2 linked regions of the Trichocoleus sp. FACHB-46 genome follow. The protein of the gene in region 1 binds, or shares a complex with, the protein of each later gene. Links are inferred from orthologs where the notes say so. Each region holds a gene or a part of one and is shown on either strand. Other genes may lie near its edges. The genes, in order: rpsG and tig.

The links.
Region 2: the proteins of rpsG (region 1) and tig are in contact, whole or in part, in a crystal structure (PDB 3GTY), measured with the Thermotoga maritima proteins. The link is inferred for Trichocoleus sp. FACHB-46 from one-to-one orthologs. Residues at the interface, in WP_004081843.1 of Thermotoga maritima: Lys34, Lys52, Lys55, Glu59, Arg62, Gln63, Glu66, Asn67, Lys69, Val71, Arg95, Ala109, Lys110, Lys111, Gly112, Arg113, Pro114, Glu117, Glu121, Ile124, Ala125, Tyr127, Asn128, Asn129, Thr130, Gly131, Lys135, Asp139, Arg142, Met143; in WP_004081061.1 of Thermotoga maritima: Glu122, Val124, Val129, Leu130, Tyr133, Glu188, Gly259, Ile262, Tyr263, Glu266, Ser270, Glu273, Gln274, Glu277, Arg308, Gln311, Ile312, Ser315, Tyr316, Glu325, Arg329, Arg336, Leu363, Phe366, Trp367, Arg373, Leu377, Arg381, Leu384, Glu387.

What each region holds. Positions count from the first base shown.
Region 1 is NZ_JACJOD010000025.1:7,616-10,848, forward strand. The notes cover bases 261-3,174. They hold rpsG (30S ribosomal protein S7), read right to left. Parts: upstream 1,996-3,174; coding sequence 1,525-1,995; downstream 261-1,524. Other genes in these bases: fusA (elongation factor G), read right to left, coding at 261-1,440; rpsL (30S ribosomal protein S12), read right to left, coding at 2,246-2,626; H6F72_RS15030 (HesB/IscA family protein), read right to left, coding at 2,833-3,162. Also shown: more of fusA, read right to left, coding at 1-260.
Region 2 is NZ_JACJOD010000030.1:263,122-266,339, forward strand. The notes cover bases 231-3,129. They hold tig (trigger factor), read left to right. Parts: upstream 231-920; coding sequence 921-2,339; downstream 2,340-3,129. Other genes in these bases: clpP (ATP-dependent Clp endopeptidase proteolytic subunit ClpP), read left to right, coding at 2,620-3,129. In the rest of the region: H6F72_RS17665 (aspartate-semialdehyde dehydrogenase), read right to left, coding at 1-79; more of clpP, read left to right, coding at 3,130-3,218. UniProt on the Bacillus subtilis protein: Involved in protein export. Acts as a chaperone by maintaining the newly synthesized protein in an open conformation. Functions as a peptidyl-prolyl cis-trans isomerase.

The sequences.
Region 1 (3,233 bases):
CCGTAGCATGCGATCTACAAGAATTTCTAAGTGCAGCTCACCCATGCCTGCAATCACGGTTTGATTGGTTTCAGGGTCAATACTAACCCGGAAAGTTGGATCTTCTTCCGAAAGCGCTTTAAGGGCCTTGGAAAGCTTCTCCATGTCTTGCTTGGTTTTTGGCTCTACCGCAACCGAGATCACCGGCTCTGGGATGTAAAGAGATTCCAGGATTACAGGAGCATTTTCATCGCAAAGCGTGTCCCCAGTCAAGGTATCCGACAAGCCAGGAATAGCCCCTAAGTCACCAGCACGCAGTTCATCCACATCAATCCGGTCATCGGCTTTCAAGATGATGAGGCGGGAGACGCGCTCTTTCTTGTTTTTGGAGGCGTTTAGGATGTAGCTGCCCTTCTTCAAGACACCTGAGTAGACTCTAACGAAGGTTAGCCGCCCGACGAACTTATCGGACATCACCTTAAAGGCTAGAGCTGAGAACGGCTCACTATCGCTTGGACCCCGCTCGACCGTTGAGCCATTGGGCAGTGTTCCCTGAACAGGAGGGATATCCACTGGAGCAGGCAGGTAATCAATTACTGCGTCCAGCATTTGCTGCACACCTTTGTTTTTAAAGGCAGAGCCACAGAGCATCGGAACAATCATTCCAGCAATCGTTCCTTTACGGAGCGCAGCTCGAATTTCCTCTTCCGTTAGCTCTTCACCATTTAGATACTTCTCGGTGAGGGTATCATCGGTTTCCGCAACAGACTCGATCAGCTTCAGACGGAACTCCTCAGCCTGCTCCCGAACTTCCGCAGGAATTTCAGTTTCCTCAATGTCAGTTCCTAAGTCATTTCTGTAAATATGAGCACGCATGCGTACCAAATCTACGAGACCCTTGAAGTTTTCTTCAGTACCAATGGGGATTTGTACTGGAACCGCATTGGCACGCAAACGATCGCGGATCTGACCGTAAACCTTGAAGAAATTAGCTCCAGTCCGGTCCATTTTGTTAACAAAGACCATTCGAGGGACTTTGTAACGATCGGCTTGACGCCACACAGTTTCAGATTGAGGCTGAACTCCGCCTACTGAACAAAAGACAGCAATAACACCGTCTAACACCCGCATGGAACGTTCCACTTCAATCGTGAAATCTACGTGTCCCGGAGTGTCAATGATGTTGATCTTATATTCAGGCTCGCCCGCCAGGGCTTTAGTCGGGTTTTTAGGGTCGCGACGGGCCCAAGCAGTACTGATTGCGGCAGCAGTGATGGTAATGCCCCGCTCCCGCTCTTGCTCCATCCAGTCAGTGATGGCAGTTCCGTCATGGACTTCGCCAATCTTGTGAACTACACCGGAGTAGAACAAAATTCGCTCTGTTGTTGTAGTTTTGCCCGCATCAATGTGGGCAGCAATACCAATGTTGCGTACTCGTTCAAGCGGGGTGGTGCGTGACACGGCTACCTCCTTTATCTTTGCCGCAAAAAATTTGCGCTTCTTTTAGAATTCTATACTTTTGTTACGGAAACCAGGGTTCGGAGATCAGTACCGATAGTGGGCGAAAGCCTTATTCGCTTCAGCCATGCGGTGAGTTTCTTCACGCTTACGAATCGCGCTACCAGTCTCGTTAGCTGCGTCCATTAATTCATTCGCTAGCTTGCCAGCCATAGTTCGGCCAGCGCGTTGACGAGCAAACTGACTTAACCAACGTAAAGCTAAAGCAGTTCCTCTATCAGAGCGAACTTCCATAGGGACTTGGTATGTTGCTCCACCTACTCGGCGAGCTTTTACTTCAACTAAAGGAGTTGCGTTTCGTACTGCTCTTTCAAATAGCTCTAAGGGATCTGAGCCTGTCCGTTCCTCAATGGTTTTGAAAGCATCATAAACAATGTGGGAAGCAACGGACTTCTTGCCACTCTTCATAATCCGCCGCATCATCATGCTGACTAGGCGACTGTTGTATACAGAATCAGGAGGAACAGGACGTTTTTGAATAACAGTACGACGAGACATATTGAGCCTTTAGAGAAAAGATTGCGGAACTACTATTTTGAATGCAATTCGAGATTTATTCAGTCAAAAACAAGCTCGGTAAAGCAAGAAGCAATACGACCATTGTATAGAATTGGCCAAGCCAAAAGACCGAGATACTTTTCAAGCTTCTCTAAGGCCGTATGCAATAGCCCAGTCTTCCAAGCAAGGCTTGCAACTTACTAATACTTGCTTCTTCAGCGTTAACCGATACGAATGACAAGCTTGGGCTTTACTTTTTAGCAGTAGCGCGCTTGGTACCGTACTTGGAGCGACCTTGACGGCGGTCTTTAACTCCAGCAGTATCCAAGGTGCCCCGGATGATGTGGTATCTCACACCGGGCAGATCTTTGACCCGACCGCCTCGAATCATTACTACAGAGTGCTCTTGCAGGTTGTGACCGATACCTGGGATGTAGGCTGTGACCTCAAAACCAGAAGTGAGACGAACCCTGGCAACTTTACGCAGAGCGGAGTTGGGCTTCTTAGGAGTGGTCGTGTAAACTCTTGTGCAAACGCCACGACGCTGAGGGCAACTCTTCAGAGCCGGGGATTTGGTTTTCTTCTGAACTTTCTGACGTTCGCTACGAATGAGTTGCTGGATAGTGGGCATGAGTTATGGCGTGCGCGGCCTTTCGCTGCTTCAACAAACAACAAATTCTAATCTTACCGAGTTAATGGAGTCAATGTCAATTTTTTGGTGAACAATCTCAAATCCTTGAGGCTCAAGCGACGGTCGTGTGTTGCTGAGCTGCCTGCTATATCAGTGCTTGAGTGGTTTTGAGGGAACAGTTCGATTATCAAGTCAAATTGTAACGTTTAGCTGACAGAGAAGGAGTTACCACAACCACAGCTTTGAGTGGCATTGGGATTGTGGAAGCGGAAGCCGCCGCCCATCAGGTCTTCGGAGTAATCTAAGTTTAAGCCGCTTAAAACGGTTAGGCTTGAGCGAGCGATCGCAACTTGAATGCCGTTGCAGTCATACAACGCGTCATTAGGCCCGACTTCTTCGTCAAATTCTAGAGTGTAGGACATACCCGAACAACCACTTGGCTGTACTCCCAAACGGAATACGGCATTTGGCTTGCGGCACTTCTGCTTGAGACGCAAGATTTCTTTAATTGCGGCTTGACTGAGCTGGAGCATCATTCACCGAGTTTTTCACTAACTTTTTGAGTGAGTTTTGAGTAAGTGCTTTAAAGAGAATTTACAGCGCTAAT
Region 2 (3,218 bases), on another replicon or contig:
GACTTTGCAACAACTCAATGAGTTCCGTCCCAACTGCACCCGTTGCTCCCAAAATAGCGACTTTATAAGACTGACCCAAATTAATTGCCTCCTGTGATACCGATAATTTTTGCGATTGAACAAAAAATATTTGAAGAAATATAAGGTTAGAGCTAGGTCTTTACAGGTAAATCTAAGAGTCGGTTGGCTAACTTTGCTGGATTTTTAGCTGTTGGATCTGCTAGCTCACAAGGCTTTTTATAAGATTTTCTTTTGTTTAAGATTTATTAGATGAGGTTAGATCATGAATTTAGAGGTTTTCTTAGTGATAAGTCTCAAAAATTGAGGTTTCAACATTTTAACGGATTTTGTTCGGACTGAAAAATAGCTCGCCTTGTCTAAGTAGGAGTCTCAGCACTCCTCAACTAAGATCTTCGCATAAGACTGGGTTTTATCCGCTTAACTTTGTGCTCTGAGGTGCGATCGCTGCTGAGCAAAGCTAGCTGTAACAATACGGGCACTAGATTGAGGGGCAAGAGCACTAAAGTCATTGGGTGCCTTTGAGTGCTACTCTGCCAAAGAACAGCCCAGATGAACTTTAGATCAAATTTAATTCATCTCGTTCATGGCTGGTTAGGATCGGTTAGGATAGCTAATTGCAGTTAAGCGAAATTTCCCCGAATTGCTGAACTGAGCTCTTTCGCTCTGACCTTTGGTTAAGTGATAGAGCAGGTGATTAGTCCTGTGAAAGCTAAGTCATACCGATCGCCCTGAGTATGCCCGGAGTACTTAATGCCTACAGTAATCAAGTTGTTGCTGGGCCAAGGGCTGACCTTTAATGTCAGGGATTGCTCAAGGAAACCTGTGCTTTAGGGCACTGTATCACAAACCTCAATCCCTGTTGAACCAGAAAGTTTAGTTGTCTAAAAACTGCAGAGCCAATGAAAGTTACCCAGGAAAAACTTCCCGCCAGTCAGATTGGTTTGGAAATCGAAATTCCACCAGACATGTCCAAGAAAGCTTACGAGCAGGTCCTGCAAGAGTTTACTCGCTCGGCTAATATCCCTGGGTTTCGGAAAGGCAAAGTTCCCCGTCAAGTATTGATTCAGCGCTTTGGTTCTAGTCGCATGAAGGCTGCAGCACTAGAAGAGTTGGTTCAAAACGGTGTCCGTCAAGCCGTTGAACAGGAAAAAATCGATGCGATCGGTAACTTCCAGTTGCGCTCTTCATTTGAAGACTTGGTGCAACAGTATGAACCTGGTTCTGTCCTCACTTTCTCTGCTGCTGTAGATGTTCAACCAGAAGTGAAGCTAGACCAATACACTGGCTTTAACGTTCAGGCAGAAAAAGCAGAGTACGACCCTCAGCAAGTCGATAAAGTTTTAGAAGAGCGTCGGGCTGAATTGGCAACTCTGATTCCAGTTGAAGGCCGCGCTGCTCAGCTGGGTGATACAGCTGTAGTGGACTTTTCTGGTCGCATAGTAGCTGAAGAAGGTGCCGAAGAAGAAGCCGCTGAAATCCCCGGCGGCCAAGCTGAAGACTTCCAAGTTGAGTTGTCGGAAGGCCGATTTATTCCTGGTTTTATCGATGGCATGGTCGGCATGAATCCAGGGGAAACCAGAGAAGTCTCAGTCAAGTTCCCAGAGGATTATCCGCAAGCTGATCTAGCAGATAAACCCGCTGTCTTTACCATTACAGTAAAAGAGCTGAAGGAAAAGGAACTGCCCGCCTTGGATGATGACTTTGCTCAAGAAGTCAGTGAGTTCCAAACTTTGGCGGAGTTACGTGCTTCGATCGAATCCAATTTCCAAAAGAAAGCTGACAGCAAAACCGACGCGAATAAGGAACAAGCGATCATCAGTGAGTTGCTGAAGCAAATTGAGGTTGATTTGCCCATGACCTTGATCGATCGCGAAGTTGACTACATGTTGACCCAAACCGCGATTGAGTTACAAAACCAAGGGCTGGATATCAAGCGGCTGTTCACCCAAGACATGATTCCTCAATTGCGAGAGCGATCGCAGCCCGAGGCCATTACTCGGATCAAGCGCACACTAGCTCTAGGCGAAGTAGCGAAGCGGGAGTCCATTCAGGTCGAACCTGAAGCGATCGAGACTCGTATCAAAGAAGTCATGGAGCAGTATAGCGATCGCGACATCGACCACGATCGTTTGCGAACCGTGGTTGAAGAAGATTTGTTGAAAGAAAAAATTCTCAAGTGGCTAGAAGAGCGCTCCACGATTGAACTTGTACCCGAAGGTTCTCTCACTCAGGGTGAAGAAAGCGAGGAGCTAGCTTCAGCAGAGGTTACGGCTGAACCGGAAACTGCTGCTCCAGCAGAAACAGAGGCTAGTGAGTAGTCTTACGTAAATTTTCTTGAGGGAGCGATCACTTTAAACTCACTCTACGGCTCTAGCCGATAGAATGACTGGTTAGTTACCTAGCCGTAATTAAGCGGGTTTCTCGTGCATTTCTCCCTCACCTACAGCCAGTCTTAGATGAGTTGAGGCATAATGATCGCATATAACAGATACAAGCGTTACGACTTTCCTCCAAGAGTGTGTGCTCCTAAAGGTCCGTAAATAAACGCTCGAACTGTTTGGTTGATGTCACAGTCCTGAACTTCAGTTCTTAGCCCCTATGTTGGTATCTCAGTCCCTTTACTCCCCTATCAGCAGCCTGAACTTGCTAGACGTTGCTTCTACTGGCCCCAGCAACGTCATCCCGATGGTAGTGGAACAATCTGGTCGGGGTGAGCGGGCGTTTGACATCTACTCACGGCTCTTGCGGGAGCGCATTGTATTCCTAGGAACGCCAGTTGATGACGCGGTCGCTGATTCCATCGTGGCTCAACTCCTGTTTCTAGAAGCAGAAGATCCAGAGAAAGATATTCAGCTTTACATCAACTCGCCAGGTGGTTCCGTCACGGCTGGTATGGCAATCTATGACACCATGCAGCATATTGGCCCAGATGTTGTGACTATGTGTTTTGGATTGGCTGCTAGCATGGGAGCCTTTTTACTCTCAGGCGGAGCCCCGGGCAAGCGCATGTCACTGCCTAGTTCCCGGATTATGATCCACCAACCGCTAGGTGGAGCGCAAGGTCAAGCTGTTGACATTGAAATTCAAGCCAAAGAAATTCTGTATCACAAGCGCAAGCTGAATGAGCTATTGGCTGGTCATACAAATCAGCCTTTAGAGAGGATTGAAGCGGATACTGAGCGCGACTTCTTTATGTC